DNA from 4 places in the Cytobacillus kochii genome. Region 3 is predicted to be linked to each of the others. Evidence: riboswitches for the same ligand, from Rfam matches in the RefSeq annotation. Region 3 holds a riboswitch; each other region holds the start of a gene.
The links. A riboswitch is a leader RNA that binds a small molecule or an ion and turns the genes downstream of it on or off. The one in region 3 is predicted to bind S-adenosylmethionine.
Positions count from the first base shown of each region.

Region 1: another riboswitch for S-adenosylmethionine. It lies ahead of LG276_RS00635 (bifunctional homocysteine S-methyltransferase/methylenetetrahydrofolate reductase); the one in region 3 lies ahead of metE (5-methyltetrahydropteroyltriglutamate--homocysteine S-methyltransferase).
Region 2: another riboswitch for S-adenosylmethionine. It lies ahead of LG276_RS06650 (methionine ABC transporter ATP-binding protein); the one in region 3 lies ahead of metE (5-methyltetrahydropteroyltriglutamate--homocysteine S-methyltransferase).
Region 4: another riboswitch for S-adenosylmethionine. It lies ahead of LG276_RS19335 (O-acetylhomoserine aminocarboxypropyltransferase/cysteine synthase family protein); the one in region 3 lies ahead of metE (5-methyltetrahydropteroyltriglutamate--homocysteine S-methyltransferase).

Region 1 is NZ_CP085254.1:132,243-140,119, reverse strand. It holds gene rpsC (30S ribosomal protein S3) at 1-109, opposite strand, end outside; gene rplV (50S ribosomal protein L22) at 113-454, opposite strand; gene rpsS (30S ribosomal protein S19) at 473-751, opposite strand; gene rplB (50S ribosomal protein L2) at 812-1,642, opposite strand; gene rplW (50S ribosomal protein L23) at 1,671-1,955, opposite strand; gene rplD (50S ribosomal protein L4) at 1,955-2,578, opposite strand; gene rplC (50S ribosomal protein L3) at 2,603-3,232, opposite strand; gene rpsJ (30S ribosomal protein S10) at 3,269-3,577, opposite strand; SAM riboswitch class I at 3,936-4,048, shown strand; gene LG276_RS00635 (bifunctional homocysteine S-methyltransferase/methylenetetrahydrofolate reductase) at 4,156-6,015, shown strand; gene metH (methionine synthase) at 5,993-7,877, shown strand, end outside.
Region 2 is NZ_CP085254.1:1,224,031-1,231,907, forward strand. It holds gene LG276_RS06630 (peptidylprolyl isomerase) at 1-778, shown strand, start outside; gene LG276_RS06635 (polyphosphate polymerase domain-containing protein) at 794-1,474, shown strand; gene LG276_RS06640 (DUF4956 domain-containing protein) at 1,496-2,179, shown strand; gene LG276_RS06645 (CotH kinase family protein) at 2,199-3,938, shown strand; SAM riboswitch class I at 4,031-4,137, shown strand; gene LG276_RS06650 (methionine ABC transporter ATP-binding protein) at 4,221-5,234, shown strand; gene LG276_RS06655 (methionine ABC transporter permease) at 5,224-5,889, shown strand; gene LG276_RS06660 (acyl-CoA dehydrogenase family protein) at 6,001-7,218, shown strand; gene LG276_RS06665 (uracil/xanthine transporter) at 7,426-7,877, shown strand, end outside.
Region 3 is NZ_CP085254.1:278,986-286,862, reverse strand. It holds gene LG276_RS01600 (glycosyltransferase family 2 protein) at 1-840, opposite strand, end outside; gene LG276_RS01595 (nucleotide sugar dehydrogenase) at 906-2,147, opposite strand; partial or broken gene LG276_RS01590 (glycosyltransferase family 2 protein) at 2,139-3,650, opposite strand; gene LG276_RS01585 (DNA-binding protein) at 3,933-4,220, shown strand; SAM riboswitch class I at 4,295-4,407, shown strand; cobalamin riboswitch at 4,462-4,642, shown strand; gene metE (5-methyltetrahydropteroyltriglutamate--homocysteine S-methyltransferase) at 4,792-7,092, shown strand; gene LG276_RS01575 (hypothetical protein) at 7,113-7,403, opposite strand; gene LG276_RS01570 (AraC family transcriptional regulator) at 7,764-7,877, opposite strand, start outside.
Region 4 is NZ_CP085254.1:3,787,527-3,795,403, reverse strand. It holds gene LG276_RS19370 (acetyl-CoA C-acetyltransferase) at 1-1,071, shown strand, start outside; gene LG276_RS19365 (acyl-CoA dehydrogenase family protein) at 1,283-3,067, shown strand; gene LG276_RS19360 (arsenate reductase family protein) at 3,284-3,640, shown strand; gene gcvH (glycine cleavage system protein GcvH) at 3,727-4,110, shown strand; gene LG276_RS19350 (toprim domain-containing protein) at 4,256-4,618, shown strand; gene LG276_RS19345 (thioredoxin family protein) at 4,623-4,946, shown strand; gene LG276_RS19340 (hypothetical protein) at 5,217-5,552, shown strand; SAM riboswitch class I at 5,641-5,746, shown strand; gene LG276_RS19335 (O-acetylhomoserine aminocarboxypropyltransferase/cysteine synthase family protein) at 5,827-7,143, shown strand; SAM riboswitch class I at 7,232-7,336, shown strand; gene LG276_RS19330 (methionine ABC transporter ATP-binding protein) at 7,450-7,877, shown strand, end outside.

The DNA of each region.
Region 1 (7,877 bases), 150 kb from region 3:
TCAGGTCTTCGTGTAAAAGATCAGCGTAGTCTTTACCTGCGTACCATTTTGACTCCCAATCACGGATGACACCGATACGCAAACCGACTGGATTTACTTTTTGACCCACAGATTATCCCTCCTTCTTTTCTGATACAACGATTGTGATGTGACTTGTGCGTTTGTTAATTGCGCTAGCACGACCTTGTGCGCGTGGACGGAAACGTTTTAAAGTTGGTCCTTCGTCAACAAATGCTTGCTCAACTACTAAATTATTAACATCCATTTCGTAGTTGTGCTCTGCGTTAGCTAGTGCAGATTTTAATACTTTTTCTACGATTGGAGAAGCAGCTTTTGGAGTTAAATTTAAAATCGCTACCGCTTCACCTACTTGCTTACCTCGAATTAAATCTACGACTAAACGAGCTTTACGAGGAGCAATACGAACTGTTCTTGCAACAGCTTTAGCTTGCATTATAATGCCCTCCTCTCATTAACGTCTTGTTTTCTTATCATCATTACCATGGCCTTTGTATGCACGTGTTGGAGCAAATTCTCCAAGCTTGTGGCCTACCATATCTTCAGTAACATAAACAGGCACATGTTTGCGACCATCATACACTGCGATAGTGTGTCCGATGAATTGTGGGAAGATCGTAGAACGGCGAGACCAAGTCTTCACTACTTGCTTGCCATCAGTTTCATTTAACTTTTCGATCTTTGTCATTAAATGTTCGTCAACAAAAGGTCCTTTTTTTAAGCTGCGACCCATGATTGAACCTCCCTTCGTGATTGTTCTACGGCCCGTCTTTGGAACCGTAGTTCAATCCCGTTATTTTTTACGACGACGTACGATAAATTTATCAGATTGATTGTTTTTCTTACGTGTTTTGTATCCAAGAGTTGGTTTACCCCAAGGAGACATAGGTGATTTACGACCGATAGGAGCTTTACCTTCACCACCACCGTGTGGGTGATCGTTAGGGTTCATAACAGATCCACGTACAGTTGGGCGTTTACCTAACCAACGAGAACGACCGGCTTTACCGATGTTAATCAATTCGTGTTGTTCGTTACCAACTTGACCTACAGTAGCGCGGCAAGTAGCAAGAATCATACGAACTTCACCAGAGTTTAAGCGTACTAATACGTATTTACCTTCTTTACCAAGTACTTGTGCACTTGTTCCAGCAGAACGTACTAACTGTCCACCTTTACCAGGTTTAAGTTCGATGTTGTGGATTACAGTACCCACAGGAATGTTTGTAAGTGGTAATGCATTACCTACTTTGATATCTGCTTCAGGACCAGACATTACTTCTGCGCCTACTTTAAGAGTCTTAGGAGCTAGGATGTAACGCTTTTCTCCATCTACATAATTAATTAGTGCAATGTTAGCTGAGCGGTTTGGATCATACTCGACTGTAGCAACGCGACCTGGTATTCCATCTTTGTCACGTTTAAAGTCGATGATACGATATTGACGTTTATGACCGCCGCCTTGATGACGAACTGTCAACTTACCTTGGTTGTTACGGCCACCTTTGCGCTTTACTGGAGCAAGCAAAGATTTTTCTGGTTTGTCTGTAGTGATTTCTGCGAAATCAGATACCGTCATGCCGCGACGACCATTAGAGGTAGGTTTGTATTTTTTAATCGCCATTTCATTTCCCTCCTCTTCTTGTTAGAAATTAAGCTTCAAAGATTTCGATTTCTTTGCTGTCAGCAGTTAGTTTAACAATCGCTTTACGGCGTTTGTTTGTATAACCACCGAATTTACCCATGCGCTTGAATTTACCTTTGTAGTTCATGATGTTCACTTTTTCAACTTTTACATCAAAGATTTCTTGAACAGCATCTTTAACTTGAGTTTTATTAGCTCTTACATCAACTTCAAAAGTATATTTTTTGTCAGCCATGATGTCAGTAGAACGTTCAGTGATAACGGGGCGCTTAATGATATCGCGTGCATCCATTATGCAAGCACCTCCTCTACTTTTTCGACCGCTTGCTTCGTCATGATCAATTTATCATGATTTAAAACGTCTAATACGCTGATTCCGTTAGCAGTAACAACTGTTACTCCAGGGATGTTACGAGCAGATAATGCTACGTTTTCATCGATGTCTGCAGTTACGATTAATGCTTTAGAATCTACAGAAAGACCTTTAAGTACACCTTTAAAGTCTTTTGTTTTTGGAGCTTCGAAAGATAGAGTTTCTAATACTAGAATGTTCTCTTCCGCAACTTTAGTAGATAACGCTGATTTGATAGCTAAGCGACGAACTTTTTTAGGTAATTTGTAGCTATAGCTGCGTGGTACAGGACCAAATACAGTACCGCCTCCGCGCCATTGTGGTGAACGAATTGAACCTTGACGAGCACGACCTGTGCCTTTTTGACGCCATGGTTTACGTCCTCCGCCAGCTACTTCAGAACGAATTTTAGTTTTATGAGTTCCTTGACGTAGAGAAGCTCTTTGCATAATAACAGCTTCAAACATCACGTGGTTGTTTGGCTCGATACCAAAGATTGAGTCGTTCAGCTCAATATCGCCAACTTGTGAACCACTTTGGTTTAATAATGCAACTTTAGGCATTCTTACTTCCTCCTTTCCGGGTTATTACTTTGCTTTAACCGCACTTACTAGTTTTAGAAGCGCTTTTTTAGAGCCAGGTACATTACCTTTTACTAATAGAAGATTGCGTTCTGCATCTACTTTTACGATTTCAAGGTTTTGTACTGTGATTTGTTCTCCGCCCATGCGACCAGGTAATAATTTACCTTTGAATACGCGGTTTGGAGCAACAGGACCCATTGAACCTGGGCGACGGTGGTAACGTGAACCGTGTGCCATTGGTCCGCGAGATTGTCCGTGGCGTTTAATTGCACCTTGGAAACCTTTACCTTTTGAAATTCCTGTTACATCAATTTTTTCACCTTCAGCGAAAATATCAACTTTGACTTCCTGACCAACTTCATACTCAGCTAAGTCAGCTCCGCGTAATTCGCGAACGAAGCGCTTAGGAGTAGTATCAGCTTTAGCAGCGTGTCCTTTTTCCGGTTTGTTTGAAAGCTTTTCGCGTTTATCTTCAAAACCGATTTGGATTGCTTCGTATCCATCAGTATCAACTGATTTCTTTTGAAGAACAACGTTTGGAGTAGCTTCAACCACTGTTACCGGGATAAGATCACCGTTTTCAGCAAATACTTGAGTCATACCAATCTTTCTTCCTAAGATTCCTTTGGTCATTTCAGTCACACCTCCTAGATTGTTTTAATGTATTAATTAAAGTTTAATTTCGATATCAACACCAGATGGTAAGTCTAAACGCATTAATGAATCGACTGTTTGTGGTGTTGGATTAATGATGTCGATTAAACGTTTGTGTGTACGCATTTCGAATTGCTCACGAGAATCTTTATATTTATGCACCGCACGAAGAATTGTGTAAACTGACTTTTCAGTTGGCAATGGGATTGGACCAGATACAGCCGCACCAGAGCGTTTTGCAGTTTCAACGATTTTTTCAGCAGATTGATCAAGAATTCTGTGATCATAAGCTTTTAAACGAATACGAATTTTTTGTTTTGCCATTATTTTCCCTCCTTTTCGCCTATTTTCATATAGACATTCTCCGTGAAAATTTCCCACACACTCGCCATGGCAAAGCGGCCGGGTGTGTCAGCAACCTTTCACTTCATCGCAGTCAAAGACCAACATTGTCTATTATACAGAAAAGACATAACAAATGCAACTATTGATTGCGTTTCTCTCTGTTCTGCACACTTTTAACATTATAACTGCTGTGAATAGTGTTTTCAAGTATATCTTCCTCTTTACATCATTTTCTAAAAAAACGCTTATACAATTATTTATTTTTAAATTTTCTAACTTTTTATTTGACAAACATAGGCTCATTCATGTAAATTTTACTCAATAAAATATTTTTTATTTCTTATCATGAGAGGTTGAGGGATAGGCCCGATGACACCTCAGCAACCATCAATAGTGAACGCTATTGAAAAGGTGCTAATTCCTACAAGCTATACGCTTGAAAGATGAGAAGATGACTATGATGATAATAGGCCTTCTTCTTGAGGGCCTTTTTTATTTTCTCTTTGGCTTCTCATCCATTGAATTCAACAAAATAATGAATTGAAGGAGTGAGACCTTTGAACTTCCTTGAAAAAATGAAGAACCAAGTATTAATTGCTGACGGTGCGATAGGAACACTTCTTTATTCTTATGGTACAGATACATGTTTTGAAGAATTGAACCTCTCAGCACCGGAACAAATTCAGCACATTCATCAAGCTTATCTCGGGGCAGGTGCGGATTTAATTCAAACAAACTCCTATGCTGCGAATTATTTAAAATTGAAACGGTATGGCCTAGAGGATTCAGTCAAAGAGATTAATAGTGCGGCTGTAAAACTGGCACGATCTAGTATTCAACATCATCAGGCATATGTGCTCGGCACAATTGGAGGTGTACGAGGATTAAATCCCCTCTCTATTCCTCTAGATGAAATTAAACGTAACTTTCGTGAACAGCTATACTGCTTATTGTTAGAAGGCGTAGATGGGCTCCTTCTTGAAACATATTATGATTTAGAAGAACTAGAAACGGTTCTCTCTATTGCCCGAAAAGAAACGGATATACCTATTATTGCACAAGTGTCTTTACAAGAAGTCGCTATTTTACAAAATGGGACGTTAATTAATGACGCCTTAAAAAGATTAGAAGCTAAAAGGGCAGATGTTGTCGGGGTAAACTGCCGTTTAGGTCCACATCATATGTTAGAGACACTCTCCTCCGTTGAATTACCTCAGCACGCGTTTTTATCTGCATATCCTAACGCGAGTCTACCTGCCTATATCGATGGTACGATTCAATATAAGGAAGGCGAAGACTATTTTAGAAAATCAGCGAAGTCCTTCCTTAAGCAAGGTGTTCGGCTGCTTGGTGGTTGCTGCGGAACGACACCGGGCCATATTAAAGCATTTGCAGACGAAGTTAGGCATGCTGTACCTATTCTTGAAAAACAAGTAACAAATAAAAGGAAACCTAAAATAGAGAGAATTACAATCGAACGCACCAATACGCCGTTAGAGACACTTGTACAAGAAAAACGCACCATCATCGTCGAACTAGACCCACCTAAGAAGCTATCAACTGCTAAATTTTTTGAAGGTGCCAGAGCCTTAAAAGATGCTGGTGTTGATGCAATTACACTCGCAGATAACTCTCTTGCCACACCACGAATCGCAAATGAAGCCCTAGCACATATCATCCACAAGGATACAAACGTTCGACCACTTGTCCACCTCTCCTGTAGAGATCGAAACTTAATCGGCATACAATCACATCTCATGGGTCTTCATACATTAGGGTTGCATGATATTTTAGCCATAACTGGGGATCCGGCAAGAGTTGGCAATTTCCCAGGCGCTTCATCTGTATTTGATTTATCTTCCTTTGAATTAATAGAAATGATTAAACAATTTAATGAAGGAATTTCCCCTTCAGGTTCTGAACTTGGTGAAAATGCCGTCTTTTCTGTCGGGGCAGCATTTAATCCTCATGTCAAATCATTAGATAAAGCTGTTGCCCGACTTGAAAGGAAAATAAAAGCAGGCGCTGATTATTTCGTGTCACAGCCAGTGTTTTCAATAACACAACTATTAGAGATTCATGAGGCAACAAAGCATCTTTCCTCACCTATTTTCATCGGAATGATGCCACTGATTAGCAGCAAAAATGCAGAGTATCTTCATAACGAAGTGCCTGGCATCAAGATTACTCAAACGACCCGCGACAGAATGGCAAAAGCCGTTAACCCTATTCTTGCTGAGAAAGAAGGCTTATTAATTACAAAAGAGTTGATCGATGCAGCCTTAGAACTCTTTCAAGGCATCTACCTTGTTACCCCTTTCCTTAGATATCAACTCACAACCGAACTGACCAATCATATTAGAAGAAAAGATCAACAGAAGAAGGAGCATCATTATGTCAAAAGTAGCCATCACTAAACAAATGAAAGAAAAGATTTTAATCATGGATGGGGCAATGGGCACCATGCTACAAGAAGCCCACCTAACAGCAGATGACTTTGGTGGTGAGGATCTAGAAGGTTGTAATGAATACCTCACACTTACGCGACCTGAATTGATCCAATCCATTCATGAAGCTTATCTTTCGGCAGGGGCAGATATAATTGAAACAAATACATTCGGAGCGACGCGTATCGTTTTAGAAGAATATAATATTGGGCATTTAAGTGAATTGTTAAACCGCAGAGCGGCTGAAATTGCTATAAAAGCAGCGCATAAATACGACAAGCCTAATCATCCGCGATATGTAGCAGGATCTATGGGACCAACTACTAAGACATTAAGCGTCACCGGTGGAACAACTTTTAAACAATTAGTCCTGGATTATCGTACACAAGCCATAGGACTCATTGACGGTGGTGTAGATTTATTATTAATAGAAACAAGCCAAGATCTCCTTAATGTAAAAGCTGCTTTCCTAGGGATTAAAGAAGCCTTTCATCATACAAAGAAAGAACTCCCTATTATGATATCAGGGACAATAGAGCCGATGGGCACCACTTTGGCAGGGCAAAACATCGAAGCATTTTACATTTCAATAGAGCACATGAAACCAATAGCTGTTGGGCTCAACTGCGCAACTGGACCGGAATTTATGCAAGAGCATATTCGCTCTCTAGCACAACTCTCTTCAACTGGTGTTAGCTGTTATCCTAATGCAGGCTTACCAGATGAAGACGGCTGTTATCACGAAACAGCAGAATCTCTATCTACAAAGCTTTTGGATTTTGCCACACAGGGCTGGGTGAATATCGTCGGTGGTTGTTGCGGTACCACACCAGCGCATATCACAGCAATCAGTCAAGCATTAGCCCATGTACCGTCCCGTCCCATTACTAAAAAGAGACAGCATAAACTATCAGGTATTGAACCCCTTACCTATGATGAATCTATTAGACCGATCATGGTTGGTGAGCGGACAAATGTCATTGGCTCAAAAAAATTCAAACGGTTGATTAATGAAGGAAAGTATGAGGAAGCATCGGAAATTGCTAGAGCCCAAGTTAAAAAAGGAGCAAGCGTCATTGATATATGTCTTGCTGATCCTGATCGTAATGAAATAGAAGATATGGACCATTTTTTAGCTGAAGTAACGAAAAAAATCAAAGTTCCCCTAGTCATTGATTCAACTGATGATGAAGTAATCGCCAAAGCTCTTACCTACTCTCAAGGCAAAGCTATAATCAATTCGATTAACTTAGAAGATGGTGAGGACCGATTCGCCTTTGCTGCAAAGCTTATCCATCAGTACGGAGCAGCCATTGTTGTCGGTACCATTGATGAGGAAGGCATGGCCATCACAGCTGAAAACAAGCTAGCTATAGCTAAACGGGCCTATCACATCCTCGTTGAGCAGTATCAAGTACCTCCAGAGGATATTATCTTCGACCCCCTGGTTTTTCCTGTCGGCACTGGTGATGAACAATATATTGGTTCTGCTAAAGAAACTGTACTTGGTATTAAACTTATTAAAGAAGCTCTACCGGAGGCGAAAACGATTTTAGGCATTAGTAATGTGTCCTTTGGTCTTCCGAGTGTGGGGAGAGAAATTTTAAATTCCGTCTTCCTCTTTCATTGCACGAAAGCCGGGCTAGACTACGCAATCGTCAATACAGAAAAGCTAGAGCGTTTCCCAAGCATCCCTAAAAATGAAGTCGAATTAGCAGAGAAGCTTCTCTTTCAAACCAGCGATAGCATTTTAGCTGATTTTACTGACTTTTATCGTGATAAGAAGAAGGAAAAAAGGATAGAAACCCATTTACTATCATTAGAAGAACGTT
Region 2 (7,877 bases), 950 kb from region 3:
AGCAGCGACAGTCAATGGAGAAAATATAAGCAAAGATGATTTGAATGAAGCGTTAATGTCTCAATATGGCACTTCTGTTCTAGATACATTAATATCTGATCAAATTGTTCTTCAAGAAATGGATAAGGAGAAGGTAACTGTAACTGAAGAAGAAGTGGCTGAAGAAATGGATGCCTATATGGAGCAATATGGGGGAGAAGAGGCATTTAAAGAAGTGTTAGATGAAAACGGGGTATCCTATGACTCTATAGAACATAATATCGAAATCTATTTAGGCTCAAAGAAATTGATCACACCAGGAATTGAAATTACTGATGATGAGATGGAAACATACTTTGAAGAAAATAAAGAAAGTTATGCTCAGGCAGAAGAGATAGAAGCAAGTCATATCCTAGTGGAAGATGAGGATACTGCCAAAGAAGTAAAACAAAAACTCGATGATGGTGACGATTTCTCAGAATTAGCAGCTTCTTATTCAACCGATGATTCAAATAAAGATAATGGCGGTGAATTGGGGTATTTTGGAGAAGGTGAAATGGTAGAAGCATTTGAAGAAGTGGCTTTTGCTATGGAAGTGGACGAAGTGAGTGATCCAGTTAAAACAGATTATGGTTATCACATTATAAAAGTAACAGATCATAAAGAAGCGAAAGAAGCCAATTACGAAGAAGTGAAAGAAGAAATAAAAGAGACTTTAATAGAGTCTAAGCTTTCAAGTGAATATACGGAATGGCTAAATGAGAAGTACGAAGAATATGAGATTAAAACGTATATCTAAAGGATGTGTTCGATTTTGAAAGGAAGGAAAGAGCTTAAACATGAAATCTCAAAAATGGATGGGGTTTTACTTAAAAAACGCTTAAGTTACTTTATGAATACGGACCCTCATTCAAATGGGAGTGGGGGATATAATGTTCGTAGCGTATACTTTGATAACTTTGAAAACAAAGCTTTAATTGAAAAAAAAGAAGGCTATATGAACCGTGCAAAATATAGGGTTCGCACATATAATGATGATTTTGACACAATTAATCTAGAAAAGAAAAGTAAGAAGAATAATCTGACCTATAAAGAGAAATGTAGGATGACAGCAGAAGAATATGAGCTTATTAGAGCTGGCGATATTTTATGGATGGAGAATGATACCAGACCATTAATGAGGGAACTTTTCCATAACATGGTTCGTTATCAATTGAAGCCAGTAACGGTTGTCGATTATGAGAGGGATGTTTATATCTATCCATATGGTAATGTCCGTTTAACTTTTGATAGCAATATTCGTACAAGCTTAAGGAATCCTGACTTTTTAAATACGACAATGCCTATGGTACCATCCCTTGATCATCAATTGATGATACTTGAAGTCAAGTATGATGAATACATTCCCGATGTCATTAAGATGCTTCTACAAATGCTTGATCGCAGGAAGGGTACGTATTCAAAATATCAATTAAGTAGAATGTATGGATTATAGTGAGAATAGGAGAAGAGAAGAATGGAAAGTGTTAATTTTTCAGATGTATTTAAATCAAGCTTTTTAGAAAAAACGGAGAGTTTTTCAATTATAGACTCCCTGATTGGTTTATTCATGGCCTTTGCGATTGGACTATTTATTTATGCAGTTTATAAGAAGACATTTTCAGGTGTGATTTATTCACATACTTTTAATATATCCCTCATCATAATGACCATGGCTACAGCATTAATTATTATGGGAATTTCCTCAAATGTCCTGTTATCACTAGGTATGGTTGGTGCTTTGTCCATTGTCCGTTTTCGTACACCAATTAAAGACCCAATGGATCTTGTTTATCTTTTTTGGGCGATTGTTGCCGGTATTCTTTGCGGAGCAGGCTTTATTCCATTAGTGATTATAGGTAGTTTATTGATCGGTCTCGTACTTGTATTGTTCGTTAACAAAATTACGATTCAGAACCCTTACTTACTCATTGTAAAATATGGGGGTGAAGGTGTGGAATCTCAACTTGAATCGCTATTATCAAAGGTCACTAATAAACATATGATGAAATCCAAATCTATCATGAATGGTAATCAAGTAGAAATTACTTATGAAGTAAGAATGAAAAAAGATCAATCTCAAGTGGTAAATAATGTAACGAACCTTAGCGGGGTAGAATCGGCTGTAATGTTAAGCTATGACGGTAATTTCACAGCGTAAATGAACAGGAGAAAGGAATATGATTAAACGCAAATATGTCGTTCTCGTTTTTCTAATGTTGGCTGTTTTATTTGTTGGTATTCTATTCTTTCTACCTCATTTACTTCCAAAAGGGGAAGTAGTTGATCACTCTTACGTTTTAAAAGTATTCAATAAAAATAAAGTGACTCAAGTTGAGTTAACCCTTGCAGAAGATGATTGGGAAGATATATTAGAGAATCCGACGGAAGAAGAATATAAGATGGCAAATGTGACGATAAATGGAACTAAATTGAACCAAGTAGCTGTTCGGACAAAGGGGAATTCTTCCCTTTCTTCAGTTGCTAGAATGGAAGATTCTGATCGTTATAGCTTCAAAATAGATTTTGATTACTATACTGATCAAACTTTATATGGATTGAAAAAGTTGAATCTAAATAACCAATTTAGTGATGCTACGCAAATGCGAGAATATTTATCGTATCAATTAATGGAGAATATGGGGTTACCCACACCTGCTTATTCTTATATGTATGTGACCATTAATGGTCAGGAATGGGGATTATATTTAGGTGTTGAACAAGTAGACGAAGTGATGCTTGGAAGATATTTTGAAAATCCATATGGATCATTGTACAAGCCAGATGGTACAAATAGTGACTTGAAATGGGTAAGTGATGATATTGATGATTACTCAGGTTTAAACTTGAAATCAGAGGAGCAAGATGAACAAGCGTTAATAGATATGTTAGATAGTATCAATAATGGTGGCGATTTAGAAGAAACCTTAGATGTGGATCAAGTATTACGATATTTTGCAGTAAATACGGCTGTTGTTAGCATGGATAGTTACCAAGGACAAATGAAGCATAACTATTATTTATATGAAAATGATGGTAAGTTCTCAGTTATTCCGTGGGACTATAATATGGCATTTGGTGGCTTTGGAGTTGGTATGGCATTTGGTGGACAAATGAATGGAGATTTCTCAGCTGCTGAAGAAAACCAAGGTGAAGACAAACAAGACCAAGCACCACAAGGCGGAATGGACAACTTCACCGGTGGCATCGGAAATAGTGATTTATTGAGTGAAGATACGATTAATTTCAGTATATCTGAACCTATAGCTGGTACTACCTTAGAAGAAAGACCGTTACTTAATGCACTATTATCTAATGAAGAATATAAAAAACAATATGAAGCGTATCTTAAACAGATAGCCGAAGATTATATGACAAAAGAGTCTTACCAAAATACAACTACACAAATTAGTGCATTGATTCTTCCTTATGTCGAACAGGATCTTACCAAGTTTTATACAACAGAAGCATTTCTCGAAGCGGTGCAGGGTGATGAGAGTTTACCAGCATTTGCTGAGGCGAGATCAGAATCGATACTTGCTCAGCTCTCAGGTGAATTAGAAGTAGAATCACAAGCTTCTGAAGTTAATAACATGTTCCCTGGCCGAGCTGGTGGTGATGACCAGGAAGGTCAAGAAGGAGGAGAAGGATTTCAACCGCCAAATGGAAATAAAGGAAACGCTGATGGTGAAATGCCTGAACGTCCGCAAAGCAACGGAGATTTTCCGCAGGGAGGAAATTTTGAGCCACCTGAAGGGTTTGAAGGTATGCCTGGTGGTGAGGGACATGGACAAGGACAAGGACAGCAACCTAGTACAGTAAAGTTCAAAACGTCAGCAATCATCTTGTATGTGGGCCTAATCACAGCTTTATTAGGAACAACTTTTTTTATCTTCCTGTTTAAACGAAGAGGAAGATAAGTAAATGCATAAATAATCAAAATACTATTGACAATTAATTCAATACCCGATAAAATTTCCTTTATCAAAGCAACACAATAAATTGAATATGATTCTTATCGAGAGAGACTGAGGGACCAGGCCCGAAGATGTCCGGCAACCTCCTTTTAAAGGGAAGGTGCTAAATCCTGCAGAATGATTTCATTCTGAAAGATAAGGTTTAATAACAATCATTTGTTGAGCCTCTTTCAAAGTGAAAGAGGCTCATTTTATGTTGTAGAGGATTTAGGGAGGGTGAGGTAAATGATTGAAGTCAATCATTTAGTGAAAATTTATAAAAGCAAAAAGAAGCAAGTAATAGGCGTTGACAATGTATCTCTTTCTATTAAAGAAGGGGAAATATACGGGATTATTGGCTATAGTGGAGCAGGGAAAAGTTCTTTATTACGCTGTCTAAATTTATTGGAGAGACCGACATCTGGTGAAGTGAAAATTGATGGCGTTGATTTAACGACTTTAACAAGTAAAGAATTAAGAAAAGCAAGGCAGAAGATAGGTATGATTTTTCAGCATTTTTATTTAGCGAGTTCGAAGACAGTGTATGAGAATATTGCCTTTGCTTTAAAAGCGGCAGGTAAAAGTCCGAAAGAAATAGATATCAGGGTGAAAGAACTATTAGAATTAGTGGGTTTAGCAGATAAAATTCATCAGTATCCCACGCAATTAAGTGGTGGTCAGAAGCAAAGGGTAGGAATAGCCAGAGCACTTGCTAATGATCCAAAGGTTTTACTTTGCGATGAAGCCACTTCAGCCCTAGACCCTAAAACAACAAAATCAATCCTGAACTTATTAAAATCAATTAATAAAAAGCTGGGATTAACCATCGTACTTATCACTCATGAGATGGAAGTAGTCAAAGAGATTTGTCATAGGTTAGCTGTTATGCAAGATGGAAAGGTCATAGAAGAGGGACCGGTGTATGATATATTTGCGAATCCAATTGAACCACTTACAAGAGATTTTATTCAGAGTATTCTTCAATTTGACTTACCACAACAATTGATTGAAAACAGGAAGGGAACAATCATTAAAATCCAATTTAAAGGTGCAATAGCAGAAGAATCTGTTGTTTCTGAACTGTTCCAAACATTCAAAGTAAAAGGAAATATTCTTCACGGCAAGATTGAATATATTCAAGAAGTACCTCTTGGTATTTTTATTATGGAGTTAACTGGTGAAATACCTGAAATAGAAAGAGCTATACAATATATTCAAGATAGAACACAGAATTTGGAGGTAGTTGAACATGTTGCTTGAGTCCATTCAGGCGTTACTTCCTGAACTAAATACAGCTGTATTACAAACGATTTATATGGTCGCCATTTCTTTAGTTGCGGCACTTATACTAGGTCTTCCACTAGGTATCTTATTATTCGTTACAGACGAAGGGCTGTTCTTAAAGAATAGATTTGTAAATGCCGTTACTGGTTGGATTGTCAATTTGATCCGCTCTATTCCTTATATTATTTTGTTAGTAGCTCTATTGCCGTTAACAAAATTAATTGCAGGTTCAACTATTGGTCCTACAGCGGCTTCTGTTTCATTATCTGTAGCAGCGATTCCATTTTTTGCAAGATTGGTTGAAACATCCTTAAGAGAAATAGATAAAGGAGTCATTGAATCTGCAGTAGCAGTAGGCGCTTCCCCTTGGATGATAATTAAGGAAATCCTTGTCCCAGAAGCGAAACCTGGAATTGTTCAAGGTTTAACGATTACGACTATTAGTTTAATCGGCTATTCGGCAATGGCAGGTATTATTGGCGGCGGGGGTATTGGTGATTTAGCGATACGTTTCGGTTACTATCGCTATGATAATGTCATTATGATTACGACAGTCATTGTCCTCGTTGTATTGGTGCAAATTATTCAAATTGGTGGGGATAAATTAACTAAATATGTAGATAAGAGATAATAAATTCAAATAATAGATATAGTAAAGGGGAATGGAGCCTTTACTATATTTATTTATCCTAATGAATGAGTATTAAAGAGAAGATGGAAACAGACGGGGAGGAAGGATTCTATGAGCACGATAACAGCTTCATCTAAGGAAGCGTATTTAGCTGAACAACTCGCTCGACCATTTATTAAGACGGCTCAACAAGAAGAATTATTTCATAAAGCTACGATATTAGCAGAAGGATTTAGTAAGAGGGCGCAAAAGATTGATGAAAATGCAGAGTTCCCTTTTGAGAATTTTGAAGAATTAAAACAATCAAATTATTTAAGTTTGACGATTCCGAAAGAATATGGTGGTAAAGAGATTTCCTTATATGAATATTTCTTAATACAAGAAAGGATTGCCCAAGGTGATGCATCTACGGCTTTATGTATTGGTTGGCACTTAGGTGTTATCTATGATTTAAGGGTTAAGCGGAAATGGAAGGAAGAACAGTTTGCCAAGTTATGCGAAACGGTTATCAAAGATAATAAATTGATTAACCGCTGTGCAACAGAGGCAGCAACCGGCAGTCCAACCCGTGGTGGACTACCAGCGACTACTGCGGTGAAAAAAGGAACACAATGGATCTTGAATGGAAGAAAATCTTTTGCTTCGATGGCACCAGGCTTAGATTTTTCTCTTATTACAGCAACGATAGAAGCTTCAGGAGAAATTGGTATATTCCTTGTACCGCATGAGAACCCTGGTTTAAAAGTGGAATCAAATTGGAATATGCTAGGGATGCGGGGCACACGTAGTGACGATCTAGTGTTAGAGAATGTAATTGTAGAAGAAACAGCATTAGTCGAAATAGAAGGTGTTCATTTTTATGCGATTCCTAATGCATGGTTACTACATTCAGCTGCTTGCTTTATTGGCGTTGCTATTGCAGCTCGGAACTATGCCATTATTTTTGCTTCTGAATATCAACCTAATAGCCTGCCTGGTCCAATTAGTGAAGTACCAGAAGTGCAACGTAAAATTGGGGAAATGGAACTCGAGCTACTAAAAGCGCGAACAGCACTCTATTCTATAGCGGATCGCTGGGATAATGAACCGAATAAACGAGGAGAATTAGGAGCTGAACTTGGAGCCATCAAACACCTTGTCTCTAACAGTGCTAATAAAGTGGTCGATTGGGCAATGAGAATAGTTGGTGCACAAAGCTTGCAACAAAGAAATCCTTTGCAGCGTTATTACCGTGATGTGCGAGCTGCGCTCCATAATCCGCCTATGGATGATGTAGTAATCACAAATTTAGCGAAAAAAGCACTATCATTTCAAAATAACAATGATTAATAGAACTATTTAAATCACATGCCCCTCTTCCTATTTGGAGAGGGTTATTATTTGTATAGGCATATAGATTAGCTCCAATTTTTATTTATTTATCAGGCTTCAAAATACTTCGTTTTTCATAATTCTTTTTTTAAAGGCTTCTTTCCTTTTAAAAATGAATTATACTAGTAGATGTGAAAATGAATAACGTAGAAAGTGGTGTACAGATTGAAAAAGTTTATTTCATCAATGACAATGGTTTCTTCCGTACAATGGGTCTTTTTTATCTTTGCCAATACTGTTGTCATTCCGATTTCCATTGCCAATGTATTTGAGCTATCAAGTGAAACGATGGCAATGATGATTAGAGCATCACTCATACTTACGGGTATTACTTGTATACTACAAGGATGGAAAGGTCATCGTTTCCCGATTATGGAAGGGCATTCAGGGTTATTATGGGGAATTATCCTTAATCTTGGGCTTTCAGCACAAGCGCTTAATATTGGATTAGAACGTATTGGTGGTGGGATTGTTACTGGTATTGTTTTAGCTAGTCTAGTGACCATTTTGCTGATTGCTTGTGGGGGTTTTTCATTATTGCAAGCCATCTTTAGTCCGATGGTAATGACTGTATATTTATTTTTGCTTACTTTTCAATTAATGTTTATCTTCTTTGA
Region 3 (7,877 bases):
CATACACTCCTCAATTACTGCCTTAATTCGCGCTTGTTCATTTTGAGCTGGGATGATAACTGATAACCGGGATAAGGGGTTGTTGGCATGGTCATTTTTTCTAATAGTTGGCTGATGGCCCTGGATAACAGAATCTAGTACATCTAATCTTCTTTCACCATCAGAAAACTTTGATCGGCTATTAGGCGGGAATCTTTGTGTGTAAGCTTGTAAATAATCGTCTATTCTTCTCCTGTCATCTTTCCTATCCCACACTTGATTTTGCAGCTGAAAGATATTTCGAATAGGAAGCTGATGTGACAATACATAGCCTTGTTGAACTAATTTCACATGTGCTTCAACAGGATTGCTAAGCGTATCGATACCAATAGTATCTACTGCTTTTCTTGAGAGTCCATAAGGGACGAACATGATTTGGTCTATTTTTAAATCCGAACGATGGATAAAAGCATTGGTTATTTGCGGGAAAATAGTAGAAGGAATGTGGCGGTGTTTTTTTTGAAATTCATAGTCCATATTATTGAGAACAGCGTCCGCGCTATTGTCCATCAGCGGTTGTAAAAATTGCTGGAGCGTTGGTACCGTAATATGTTGGTTGAGATCTAAAAATAACATACATGGTCTCGTTGCCTTTTTTGCCCCGATGACATGTGCTTCGTAGACATGTTGCCAAGCATCATTTACTACGAGACGAAACGGATCAACATTTAGTGATTTATGGGCAACAAAGATTAGCTCAACATTTGTGATAGATTGATAGGTCTGGATCAACTTACTCACATACTGATTACTCGCATCCCGACTAATAGGGACAATCAAAGATAAACACGAACCATCCAAAAAGCATCGTCTCCTTACATCCTTAAGTGGCATCACCCCCTTACAAGGAATATGGTATTGCTTGTTCATTTCCCTGTTTTTAATACATGCCTCGTATCAATGATATTTTCTACTTTCGATAAAAGTTTATAATCCAAATTACTATGGTCAGTAAGAAGCAGGGTTAATTGATACTTTGATAATGTCTCCTTTGTTAACGGAACGGATTGATAGCTTTTATTTTCAAGAACAACAGTTGGTACATAAGGATCGTGATAGTCTACCTGATAACCTTTCTGCAAGAGTTCGTTAAATATTGTTAAAGCTGGGGATTCACGGACATCGTTCACATCCCTTTTATACGCTAGGCCAACAACAAGAATTGCCCCAGTCTCCCCTGCTAATTCAGCTTCTACTTTTTTGACGATTTTTTGAGGCATCGTATCATTAATTTTTCTTGCTGCTGCTACAAGCTGACTGCTTAAGCCGTATTGATTGAGTTTCCATTGTAAATATATCGGATCAACAGGGATACAATGTCCACCTATTCCAGGACCAGGCCAATAAGGAGTAAATCCAAATGGCTTTGTCGCAGCTGCCTGCAGGGCTTCATAAAAATCAATGTCTAATCGATCACATAGCTCGTCCAACTCATTCACTAGTGAAATATTGACTAATCGCTGTGTATTTTCAAATAACTTTGCTAACTCTGCAACTTTCGGTGAACTTACTGGCACAACTTGAGCAAAATACTTTGCATAAAACTGATCAATTTTCGCAAGAGAGCTCTCTGTTTGACCACTAATCACTTTTGGGATAGACGCTAATGTATATTGCTTATTTGCTGGATCAATTCTCTCGGGTGAATAACATAAGTAGTAGTCTTCACCAGCTTGAAAGTGATGGCGTGTGAATATAGGCTCAATCACCTCTTCTACTGTTCCCGGATAAGTAGAGCTTTCATAAATAATCGTTTGTCCCGTCTGTAAATATTGGCAAAGATAGTTAGTAACTGCAATCATCGCTCTTAAATCCGGTTCATGATGTTCGTCAATTGGGGTTGGAACTGTGACGATGATATACTCAGCGGCTTTAAGCAAAGCTACAGCTGCATCCGTATGTTTTGGAATGAAATTTAGAACCGCTTGCAGCTCTTCATCTTTTACATCAGGAATATAACTGCTCCCTTGCTGTAATAACTCAATCTTATGAGTATCTTGATCGATGCCCGTTACATGACAGCCCTTTTTTGCTAAGTGGAGAGCCAGTGGGAGACCAACATAGCCGAGACCAATAACAGCAACTCTATCTATTTGACCTTGGAGCATGTCCCATTTTCGGTTGCCATCTGTATAACCGCATCTCTGATTGAACGATAGTAAATATGAAAATGCTTCAATGTGGTCACCTAGAATCCGGTCAGTTGATTCGACCCGACCATCGGCTTGCCTGTGATGCTGTTTTCTAATTTTATTTGGCTTGACGACATCGACATAATGAATGGATTCGACTTTAAATCCTTTTAGAATTGCCTTTGCTTGAAATAAAGGTGGAGACATTAATGTGAGGATACCAATCTCTTCAATCACTTTCCTGCTCATTGCGTGTGGAATAGCAGTGAGAGAATTAACGGTGAGGTCCTCTCTTTTCAGCGCCATATTCAGAAGGTACTTAGCAGCACTCACAGAATGCAACGGATGGGCACGGTCGAGCAATATCTCTAAATCATTTAAAGCAATATCTGCCCCTTCTTCTACAGCATGTATAAAAGGGGTTAAATCTTCTGCTTTGATAACAAAATCACTATCTAAGAACAAACAGATATCTCCTGTACTGTGAAGCGCACCAATCGCTCTTGGAATGTTATGTCCGAGTGCCTGGTCAAACGCAATCACTTTCACACCTGACTTTTCTACCTTTTCCTTTGTTCGTTCATCTGCTCCATTTAACACAACAATGATTTCATCAATGCCTGCCTTCTTTACCTCAGCAATCACTTCAGCAATCGTATCCGGCTCCTTCCCTACAGGAATAATCGCACTATACTTCGCTCGTTTCTCTTCCTTTACCGAAAAGGCTTGTACATATTCCTTAAAAGATTGCCGATTTCGCCTGCCATCATTTAAACCACCGCGATATCCTCTCTCTTCAATCAGTTGCGCCACTGCACGTAAGTGGTCACCAATTATTAAACTTGTTGAAAATGAAAAAGAGGAGCCCGTAATCTTCTGTTGATGTTTCGGTCGAATCTTATTTGTAGCAATCACGTCAATGGCGACTGGTGCACTCATCTTTAATTCTTTCATCACAGCTATACTATGAGCTAATGGCGGACAAGCTAAATTCTCCCAACCAATTGTATCAAGCGCTGATTTTTTCATCACATGAGGAACAGCGACTAAGGAATTAACGGATAACTCACCTTTACCTAAAAAATGATTAAGAGAGAACTTTGATACTGCTGTCGGATGTGGTCTAATGGGGCGCTTCATTGTCCAGCTTAAATCATTTAGGGCAATATCAGCCCCATCCCGAATGCCATCAAGCAGTGCTTGTAGCTCCTGTGCTCTAACGACAATATCACCATCAATAAAAAGAAGCGTATCTCCTTTTGCCTCCCTTGCACCAATTGCTCGTCCAATATCCACCCCTAGAGGTTCTTTATAAACAAGCTTTCTACATTCAAATGCTTCCGCTATTTTCTCCGATCCATCTGTTGAACCATTCAAAACAGCGATGATTTCATATGGCTCAATCTTCACTAACTCTTCTAAAACGGCTGACAACGTAGATTCTTCATTCTGAATGGGAATAATAACAGATAGATTCATAACACTTCACTTCTCTCCTTCAGCAAAATTAATAGTCTCCTTTGTGCTAACTATAGCCTTTTCCATCACAAACCCGAGAAAAACACTAAGTAATATCAATATATACAGCTTGGCCAATTTTGTTCTCGGACAAGTATACAATCTATGAAAGATGGTGCGATAGACAGGGTAGATTGGTTTAATTATGGGGGCATTGATCGGATTCGGCACTAAAAAATATATTATTACTATTCGTTAGGAGATGTTAAAGTAGATATATATGTATTTAAGGGGGAGTACAAATTGGAATTCGAGTTGAATTTTATTTGGATTGCCGTCGGTTTAGCATTACTTGGCTATTTCATAGGCAATGGGTTGAAGCAATTTAGTAGTAAAAATGAAGGTAATATGAATCATTTACTCGTGGAGCAAAGCCACCTTCATCTTTACTTTTATTTAAGTGAAGCAGACATGAAGGATCTATTACAGAAGCATCCTCACGCACCAAAAGTCATTCTTAATGGCAAGCATTATTACCATCTACATAAATTTCGCAAGTGGCTTGAATCTGATGATCTATATCACTCATGAAGAATTTATTTTGACAGCTTCCATTTATTATGCTAATCTATCTGTAAAATTCAAAATATTATAAATATGTAATTCTCTTATTCAGAGAGGTGGAGGGACTGGCCCGATGAAACCCAGCAACCTTTAACAATTTTTTGTTAAAAAGGTGCTAATTCCTGCAAAGTGTAATAGCTTTGGCAAATAAGAGAGGATTAAGACCTCTCTATTTTTAATTTAGAGAGGTCTTTTGTATTTTCAAAACTTAATAAGAAAGGCAACAGATGCATGATTGCTTAAAAGGGAAGCCCGGTGGAATGCCGGCACGGTCCCGCCACTGTGAAGGAGAGCGACTTATCATTAACCACTATTTCATAATAGAAATGGGAAGGGATAACGAGCGATGATCTGAAGTCAGGAGACCTGTCTGTTGTTTGCACTTAGACTCTACGGATGCATAGAGAGGAGTGATGAATACGTGTTGAGCAAATCAAATGGTCTCAACTCTAGTTAATATTGCGTATGAATCTCTCATTTAATAATAGATAGAGAGATTTTTTGTTGAGAAAATACAATCATAAAAGGAGTGTTTAAAATGACTGAAGTAAAAAGCTCAAATGTAGGTTATCCAAGAATTGGCGAGAAGCGGGAGTGGAAGAAAGCTCTCGAACAATTTTGGAGTGGTATGTTGAATAAAGAGACTTTTCTGCAACAAATGGAAGTCATACGTTTATCCTCTCTCGAGAAACAAAAACAACTTGGCGTTGATCTCATCCCGGTTGGTGATTTCACACTGTATGATCATGTCCTCGATACAGCTGTGATGTTTGGACTTGTTCCTGAGCGTTTTACATACAGAGGTGGGAAGGTTGATATTGAAACGTATTTTGATATTGCCAGAGGGAACAAAGATGCCGTGGCAGCTGAAATGACCAAATGGTTTAACACAAACTATCACTACATCGTGCCAGAACTCACCAACCTCACGCCAACACTTGCTGAAAACCGGCCACTTGCCTTTTATAAAGAAGGAAAAGAGAAGCTTGAAATCGACGGAAAACCGGTTATCTTGGGCCCGATTACTTTTGTGAAATTATCAAAAGGCTATAAAGAAAGTGAATTCAAATCAATCGTCAATCAATTCGTTCCTCTTTATGCACAAATTTTAAAAGAATTACAGCAAGAAGGTGCCTGGTGGGTGCAAATCGATGAACCTATTTTAGCCACTACCCTCACAGAAGAAGACATCTCACTCTATCAAGCAGTTTACCAAACATTACACGAGGCAGCACCACAGATAAATATCATTTTACAAACGTATTTTGAAAGCATCACTCATTATGAAGCTGTTACCTCTTTACCTGTGCAAGCGATCGGCCTTGATTTTGTCCATGATGCAGGTCAAAACCTCGCTTCCTTACAAAAATTCGGCTTCCCAAGTGATAAAGTATTAGCTGCAGGTGTCATCGATGGCCGTAATATCTGGGGCGCCAAACTTGATAATAAGCTCTCTCTTCTAGAAGAAATTACAGCAATTGTTCCGAAGGATCGCTTAATCATCCAGCCTTCATCCAGCTTATTGCATGTACCCGTTACAGTCAAAATTGAAGAAACACTTGATCATACATTAAAGACCGCACTCGCCTTTGCTGATGAAAAATTACAAGAAATCGTAGTGCTAACAAAAGGAATAAGAGAAGGAAAAGAGCAAATCCAAGATGAGGTAAACAAGAGACGAACTGCTATAGAGGCGCTAAATCAATCTTCTATTAGAAACAATCAACAAGTACAAACAGCCATTCAAAACTTACCATCATCACTAGCAGAGCGCGAAGCACCTTATTCTGTTCGTCAAGCAGCACAAAAAACAGCCTTCCAACTACCACTCCTACCTACAACAACGATTGGAAGCTTCCCACAAACACAAGAAGTGAGAAGAAATCGTTTAAAATGGCGTAAAGGAGAGTTAACTGCTACTGACTATCAAACATATATCAAAACGGAAATTAAAAAGTGGATTGATATTCAAGAAGAGCTAGGCCTTGATGTGTTTGTTCATGGCGAATTCGAACGCACAGATATGGTCGAATACTTCGGTGAAAAATTAGCCGGATTCCAATTCACAAAATTCGGTTGGGTGCAGTCTTATGGCTCTCGTTGTGTCAAACCACCAATTATTTATGGAGATGTCTCATTCGAACAGCCAATGACAGTTGCAGAAACAGTCTATGCCCAGTCCTTAACAGATCACCCGGTAAAAGGTATGCTCACTGGTCCGATTACGATTTTAAACTGGTCATTTGTCCGCGACGATATCCCTCGTTACGAAGTCGCAAACCAAATTGCCCTTGCCCTTCGAGAAGAAGTAGAAGCACTAGAAACAAATGGTATCCGGATGATTCAAGTAGACGAACCAGCCATTCGTGAAGGATTACCACTCAAACAAGAGAAGTGGGAAGATTATCTGAACGCTGCTGTTTATGCTTTTAGACTAGCCACCACTTCTGTCAGAAATGAAACACAAATTCATACGCATATGTGCTACTCCGATTTCGAAGACATTATCTCAAGCATTCAAGCACTCGACGCTGATGTCATCTCCATTGAAACATCAAGAAGTCATGGCGAGCTGATTCACTCATTTGAAGAAAGCACCTACCAACAAGGTATCGGCCTAGGCGTATATGACATTCACAGCCCTCGAGTGCCACAACTCGACGAACTAACGAAAAACATCGACCGTGCCTTACAAGTACTAGACCCACAACTTTTCTGGATTAACCCTGACTGCGGTCTCAAAACAAGAGGCATTGACGAAACCGTCGCAGCCCTAACAGTCATGGTGCAAGCTGCCAAACTGTCGCGGGAAAAATTACTTGTAAAAAAAGGCGAATAACCAAACAGAAATCCGAACGATTATACATTCGTTCGGATTTCCTCATTCAATAACACAGCGTTTAACTTCTTATCCATCTTCTTTTGATAAGGACGATGATTAAATCTCCTTGTGTTAAAACCACCAATCAAATTCCGTACTCGTTCATTATGGGTAATGAGGTGCTGATATATCTCATTCTGCAAATAAGCATTAAACCAATTATACTCCTTTAATTTCCGCATGTTATATGTAACATCCTCTTGTGTGACTTGTGTAATAAAGGGAGAAAAAGAAATAATACTTATAAAATTCAGGAGAAACTTTTTCATTAATGAATACATCCTCTCTTTATGATTTGTATGTGATTGACTGTGAACGCTCTTTGCGGAATATAAATTTCCGGAATTAGCTCATTCGCGTAATTTATGGGTTTACGTTGCTTATATTTCCTAGAACTCCATTATTAGCTACGAATTCTCGACTTTATGTTGCTCATTTCTAAAGAACTTTTTATTATCCAGGATTTCGAATTTACGGTCATTTACTATAAATTATACCAACCATTAATTTTTTTACAAATATATACTTTTATAAGCATCGAAGATTCAACCGTATAAAAGCAAAAAAGAACCACAGCAACAATCTAAACTGTGGTCACAATCATTCGTATTTATTGATTTTTACCTTTATTATTTTTCACCTTTCCTTTTCACCGCAAACCAAATCTCACTATACACATTATTTAAGTCCGTCATATCTCCAGTAAATGAAATATTGGGCGCATTTACTAATTCATAATCTGA
Region 4 (7,877 bases), 1.1 Mb from region 3:
AAAGAAACGTTGAAACGAGCTGGAAATTATGAAGGTAGTATTGATGATTTAATTATTGGTTGTGCCATGCCAGAAGCAGAGCAAGGTTTGAATATGGCCAGAAATATCGGTGCATTAGCTGGGCTTCCAGACTCGGTACCAGCAATCACAGTCAATCGCTATTGCTCATCAGGGTTGCAATCAATCGCTTATGGTGCCGAAAAAATCATGCTTGGTCACGCAGATACAGTGATCGCCGGTGGAGCTGAATCCATGAGTCTTGTACCTATGATGGGTCATGTTGTCCGTCCTAATTTAACTTTAGCCGAGACAGCTCCTGAATATTATATGAGTATGGGGCATACAGCAGAGCAAGTTGCTGGAAAATACGGCATTTCAAGAGAAGAGCAGGATGCATTTGCTGTACGTAGTCATCAAAAAGCAGCGAAAGCAATTAGTGAAGGTAAATTTGCTGATGAAATTACTCCGGTTGATGTCACACTCCGTCAAATTGGATCGGATAATAAAGTGAAAGAACACAACTTCCAGTTTTCACAAGATGAAGGTGTACGGAGTGATTCAACAGTTGCAACATTAGGGAAACTGAGACCAGCTTTTAATGTGAAAGGTTCAGTTACAGCGGGGAATTCATCACAAACAAGTGATGGTGCAGCAGCTGTAATGATTATGGACAGAGAGAAAGCAGATGCACAAGGATTGCAGCCTTTAGTGAAGTTTCGTTCTTTTGCTGTCGGAGGCGTGCCGCCAGAGGTTATGGGGATTGGGCCAATTGTAGCAATTCCTAAAGCTTTAAAACTAGCGGGGTTAGAGCTATCAGATGTCGGATTATTCGAACTAAATGAAGCTTTTGCTTCTCAATCCATTCAAGTCATTAGAGAATTAGGGTTGGATGAAGAAAAAGTGAATGTTAACGGGGGAGCTATTGCTTTAGGGCATCCACTGGGGTGTACCGGAGCTAAGCTAACACTATCATTAATTCATGAAATGAAGCGTAGAAACGAGCAATTTGGTGTTGTAACGATGTGCATTGGTGGCGGAATGGGTGCCGCAGGTGTGTTTGAACTTCTTTAAAACGACTAAGTTCGATTTTTAAACCAATAGTGTTATAGAGTGGAAGACACTCGACTCCTGCGGTTAATAGATCAAAGAAATCTGAGCCCTGAAAAAAGTGAGTGTCTGATGCGCAATGAACCGAAGTGAAAATTTTATTTAATTACCTTTGAAAAACAAAGTTAACGAAAACTGCAAAAAGCATAAAGAATGAAGATGGAGGATGATGAACGTGTCAAATCAAACTGAAAAATTTATTAAAGGTGGAAGCTTTTTAATTGAAGATATTTCTTATGAAAATATGTACACACCAGAGGATTTTAGCGAAGAGCAAATCATGATTGCGAAGACGACAGAAGATTATGTGACAAATGAAGTGGTACCTCAAGTGGATTATTTAGAACAACATGAATTCGATCGCTCTGTAAAACTATTGAAAAAAGCTGGTGACCTAGGCTTACTTGGTACAGATGTGCCAGAGGAATACGGTGGACTCGGTTTAGATAAGGTAAGTTCAGCACTTATCGCTGAAAAAATGTCACGTGTCGGTGGTTTCTCTATCTCACACGGTGCCCATGTAGGTATTGGTTCTCTTCCAATTGTATTGTTCGGAAATGAAGAGCAAAAGCAAAAATACTTACCGGTGCTTGCGACAGGTGAAAAATTAGCTGCTTATGCACTAACAGAACCAAGTTCAGGATCTGATGCATTAGGAGCAAAAACAACTGCTAAATTAAACGCAGAAGGCACACATTATGTATTAAATGGGGAAAAACAATGGATTACGAATGCTGGGTTTGCCGATGTGTTCGTTGTTTATGCCAAAATAAACGGTGACCAATTCACAGCTTTTATTGTTGAAAGAGAATATCCGGGTGTATCAACAGGTGCTGAAGAAAAGAAAATGGGTATTAAGAGCTCTTCTACAAGAACACTTATTTTAGAAGATGCACAAGTACCAGTTGAAAATGTACTAGGTGAAATTGGTCGTGGTCATGTCATTGCCTTTAACATTTTAAATATTGGTCGTTACAAACTTGGTGTAGGTGCAGTGGGTGGTTCTAAGCATGCCTTTAAATTAGGGGTAGCTTACGCTAACCAACGTCAACAATTCAGTACGCCTATTTCTTCTTTTAATTTAACGAAGGAAAAATTCGGAACAATGGCAAGTAAAATTTATGCAGCTGAAAGCTCCGTTTACCGTACAGTGGGTCTATTTGATGACAGAATGAGTCAACTGAGTGATGAAGAAGTCAAAGACGGTAAAGAAGTAGCGAAGTCTATTGCTGAATATGCAATAGAATGCTCACTTAATAAGTTTTTCTCTACCGAAGTTTTAGATTATGTAGTTGATGAGGCAGTTCAATTACATGGTGGTTATGGCTTTATGGCAGAATATGAAGTAGAAAGAGCTTACCGTGATTCTAGAATCAACCGAATCTTTGAAGGAACAAACGAAATCAACCGTCTTTTAGTACCAGGAACGTATGTTAGAAAAGCAATGAAAGGTGAGCTGCCTTTATTCGAAAAAGCAATGGCACTTCAAGAGGAATTGATGATGATGATGCCAGAAGAGCCAGGTACTGAAGCATTAGAGCAAGAGAAATACCTTGTAAAGAACGCTAAGAAAATCGCCTTACTTGCAGCAGGTTTATGTGCACAAAAATACGGAAAAGCTTTGGATAAAGAGCAAGAAGTTCTTGTAAATATTGCTGATCTTGTTTCTTACGCCTATTCTATGGAATCTACTGTTCTTCGTACTGAAAAAGCCATAGTAAAAGACGGAGTAGCAAAAGCGGAACAAAAGCTATTGTACACACAAATTTTCTGCCAAGAAGCATTTAATCAAATTGAGTTAATTGCGAAAGAAACTTTAGTAGGTGTGGAAGAAGGCGATACATTACGAATGATGCTTTCAGCACTTAAGAAGTTTACGAGACATACTCCAACAAATGTAATTGCGAAAAAACGTCAAGCGGCTGAGAAAATTATTGAAGCTGAAAGATTCGTAGTATAATATTTATCTTTAATGAATAGAAGGAAAGTAACCTGTTTACTTCCTCCATTTGCGAAGTTTATAACTTGAGGCTCAAGAACGAATGTGGGCCTCTTTGTTTTGTTTTTAATATGATAATAATTACAATTCTTCGTTATGAAAATAAAAAGAAATATGTTATGCTAATGAAACGATAGTATTCATGAATATAGGTATGATAAAATAGGTGGTGAAAACATGGCACTTACTTTCTATTGGTACCCTAAATGTGGTACTTGCCGAAAAGCGAAAAAATGGCTAGATGAACATGAAATAGCCTATGATGCGATACATATAGTGGAAAATCCCCCATCCCGCAAGGAAATAGAAGATTTTTACAAAAAGAGCGGGTTAGAGCTGAAAAAGTTTTTCAACACAAGCGGTCAAAAGTATCGTGAGTTAGGATTAAAAGACCGAGTGAAAACGGCCTCAGAGTCGGAACTGTTGGATTTATTAGCATCGGATGGAATGTTAATTAAACGTCCATTAACAACAGACGGTACGAAAGTAACAGTCGGATTTAAAGAGCTAGAATTTGAACAAAATTGGCTGTAAATGGTGGATGCGCTTTATACGTTTTAAACGATCGTTTATTCGGTCATTAAAATAAACAATTTCCTAAATTAATGGAGGTATGAAACATGAGCACACCTAAAGAATTACGTTATTCAGAAGAACACGAGTGGGTAAAAACAGAAGGAGATAAAGTTCGTATTGGTATTACATACTTTGCTCAATCAGAACTTGGAGATATCGTATTTGTTGAGCTTCCAGAAGTAGGAGATGAAGTAACTGCTGATGAACCGTTTGGTAGCGTAGAATCTGTTAAAACAGTTTCTGAGTTATATGCACCAATTAGTGGTAAAATCGTTGAGATTAACGAAGAAGTTAGCGATAGTCCAGAATTTGTGAATGAATCTCCTTACGAGAAAGCATGGATGATCGTTGTTGAGCCATCCGATGCAAGTGAAATTGACAAGCTAATGACAGCTGAACAATATGAAGAAATGACAAAAGAAGATTAATTGCAGTTAAATAAAGAAGGTCAAATCATTAAATGGTTTGACCTTTTTCTAAATTTCTATATAGACATACCAGCTAAGTGCTGAAAAGTTTTCAAATGTAAAAAGGCTTACTATTATAAAATATATAAATGATATATATTAGGTGATGAGCATGCATATAGAACATGGCAATAAAGTGATTATTGTTGAAGGTAAATCTGACAAACGAAAAGTGAAAGGACTAATCAGAGAACCTGTAGAGATCTTATGTACAAATGGAACGATTGGCACTTCGAAGTTGGATGAATTAATTGATTATTTAATTGGGAAGGAAGTCTATATATTAGTCGATGCTGACGCATCAGGAGAAAAACTTCGTAAACAATTTAAGAGAGAGTTACCAGAGGCAGAGCATATCTATATTGATAAAATGTATCGTGAAGTCGAGGCGGCACCCGCGTATCATTTAGCTACAGCCTTAATAAGCGCAAATATAGATATATATACCGAGTATTTAGATAAAGGGTGATAACATGATTGACTGGTCAAACAATGACTTAAATGATTTGATCGCAAGGAAGCAATCCGGCTTATTTTATTTATTCACTCCTATGTGTGGGACATGTCAAGTTGCCGGGAAAATGCTAACAATTACTGAGCAACTGTTGCAGAACCTTCCTATAGGAAAAGCCGACCTGAATTTTTTGCCAGCAGTAGCCGAAAAGTATGAAATTGAAAGTGTACCGTGTTTACTTGTGTTTAAAAAAGGAGAGTTAGTTGATAAGCTTTATGCTTTCCATTCCGTACCTTATTTACTTGAGCAAATTCAATCATATGAATTACAGTTTCAATTTTAAAACCACTTATTGTTTAGGAATAAGTGGTTTTCTTATGCTTTCAATCAAGGGGTTTTGCGCAAATATTTAAATACACCTTTCACTCATTCTATGCAGATGAACCGATGGGCTGTATCTTTTTTCTGTCGATAAGTCTAGCTTTTGACATATTTCTCGGGAAATAGGTGTGAACATTGTTGGAAATAAAATGTTCTGTCGGTTAAAGTCGATAGTTAGGAGAAGGAAATCATTTCTTGGAACAGAATTATAGAATATAAGACGGGGCAGGAGGTGGTTTCAATAGAGAAACTCATTTATCATTTCAATCAATCTTTAAGAGTAAATGATCATATTTTAATGATGTTAAAGGAACCTATAAGGATACGAGTAGAATTAGAACAAAATCTATTGTATTTGACATTAGACCGTAAAAGGCTGTTAATTAAACATGCTCGCCCATTGAAAAATTATCATATAAACATTCAAACTACTGCTGACCACTTTCATTCTTTGCTTCAAGGGCGTACAAGTCTAAAGAAACAAGTGGATGAAAAGCATATCATCCTTAAATCGACTTTTAGACAATTATTGAAATTAGATGCCATTTTCCTGTTAAATCAAAATTAATCAAAAATATATCAAATGTACTAAAAAAAGATTGACTTCCCAAAAAAAGGTTGTTATTCTATCCTTAGAATAATTAGAAAATTAAATATTCTTATCGAGAGTGGTGGAGGGACTGGCCCTATGAAACCCGGCAACCGGTTGTTTGATACACGGTGCTAATTCCAGCAGAGCATAAAAGCTCTGATAGATAAGAAGAGATGATAAACCCTCTTCTTTGTGAAGAGGGTTTTTGGTCGTCTTTTCTTTCCAATTTAAAAAAGAGGAGAGATGTAAAATGGCAGAAAAAGAAAAGCAACTTCGTTTTGAAACAATTGGTGTTCATGGTGGGCTAAAACCTGATCCAGTAACAGGGGCAAGAGCAGTCCCAATCTATCAAAATAATGCTTATCAATTCCAAAATACAGAGCATGCGCAAGACTTATTTGGCTTAAAAGAAACAGGATATATTTATTCTCGTATTCATAATCCAACGGTTACTGTGTTTGAGGAAAGAGTTGCATTGTTAGAAGGGGGAACAGGCGCATTAGCATTAGCAAGCGGGCAAGCAGCCATTTACTTAGCACTTCTTAATATTGTTCAAGCGGGTGATGAAATTGTAGCTGCCTCTAATTTATATGGAGGTACATATAATTTATTTACAGTCACTTTACCAAAGTACGGCATCAACGTTAGGCTTATCGATATGAATAATGAAGAGGAACTACGAGCAGCAATCAATGAAAAGACACGAGCTGTATTTGCCGAAACCATTGGTAACCCGAGTTTACAAGTACTAGATATTGAAACGGTTTCTAATATCGCCCATGAACATGGTGTGCCGTTAGTGGTTGATAACACATTTGCAACTCCTTATCTATGTCGGCCGATTGAGCATGGCGCAGATATTGTTGTTCATTCTGCTACGAAATGGTTACTGGGGAATGGGACGACAATGGGGGGAATCATTGTTGACGGTGGTAAATTTGATTGGAATTCAGAGAAGTATCCAGGATTAAGTCAGCCGGATACAAGCTATAACGATTTAGTATATAGTGAGGCACTTGGCCCTGTAGCATATATTACTAAGGCGAGAGTGCAGCTTCTAAGGGATTTAGGTCCAGCACTAAGTGCACAAAGCGCCTTCCAATTCACTTTAGGTTTAGAAACGTTAACGGTTCGAATGAAAGAACATATTGCTAATACGAAAAAAATTGTGCAATATTTGAATAATCACCCTGCTGTTAATTGGGTACTTTATCCGGGCGATGACAACCATCCTAATAAAGAATTAGCAGACAAATATTTATCTAAAGGTGCAGGGGCAGTTGTCGTTTTTGGCATATCTGGTGGGCGCAAAGCAGGTGCGAAGGTTATTAATTCGGTTGAGCTGTTCGCACATGTAGCGAATGTAGGTGATGCAAAAAGTCTTATTATACATCCAGCAAGCACAACGCATCAACAACTTAATCAAGATGGGTTAAAACAAGCAGGTGTACCTGAAGACTTAATCCGATTATCAATTGGAATTGAAAATGTAGAAGATTTGATCGATGATCTTGAATCTGCTATTGAAGCGGCAACCGGTATTGCTTCATTAAATATAAGGGCCTAACAACTATTATTTTCAGATTTGACACCTACTTCAATGACATGATACTATTACACAGGTACACAAAAAAATTCAATATATTCATAGTTTGCTCTTATTTAGAGAGGTGGAGGGAAGTGCCCTTTGAAGCCCGGCAACCGTCATTTAATTGAAATGGTGCCAATTCACTCAAAGCATTAGCTTTGAAAGATGAGAGAAAGGAATTTTCATAACAAGCCTTTCTGCTCATAAGCAGGAAGGCTTTTTTTAAAAACAATGGATATGCTATAAATGTGTTGGTTTTTCTGGATTGAAGAGGTGAAGTATAAGATGATTTCAATAAAAGATGTAAAAAAGATTTTCTCAACGAAAAACGGGAAAGTAAATGCAGTAGACAATGTTAACCTCGAAATTAACGAGGGTGAAATATTCGGTGTAATCGGATACAGTGGTGCAGGTAAAAGTACATTGATTCGTATGTTAAATGGACTTGAAATCCCGACTGAAGGCGTTGTATCTGTAGCTGGGAATGAAGTTTCTCGCATAAAAGGTGCTAGCTTAAGAAAGGCTAGACAAGAAATAAGCATGATTTTTCAACATTTTAATTTATTATGGTCTCGAACAGTTCGAGAAAACATTGCGTTTCCATTAGAAATTGCTGGTGTACCTAAGAAAGCGCGACTAGAGAGAGTTAATGAATTAATTAAATTGGTCGGACTAGATGGTCGAGAGGATGCCTATCCTTCGCAATTAAGCGG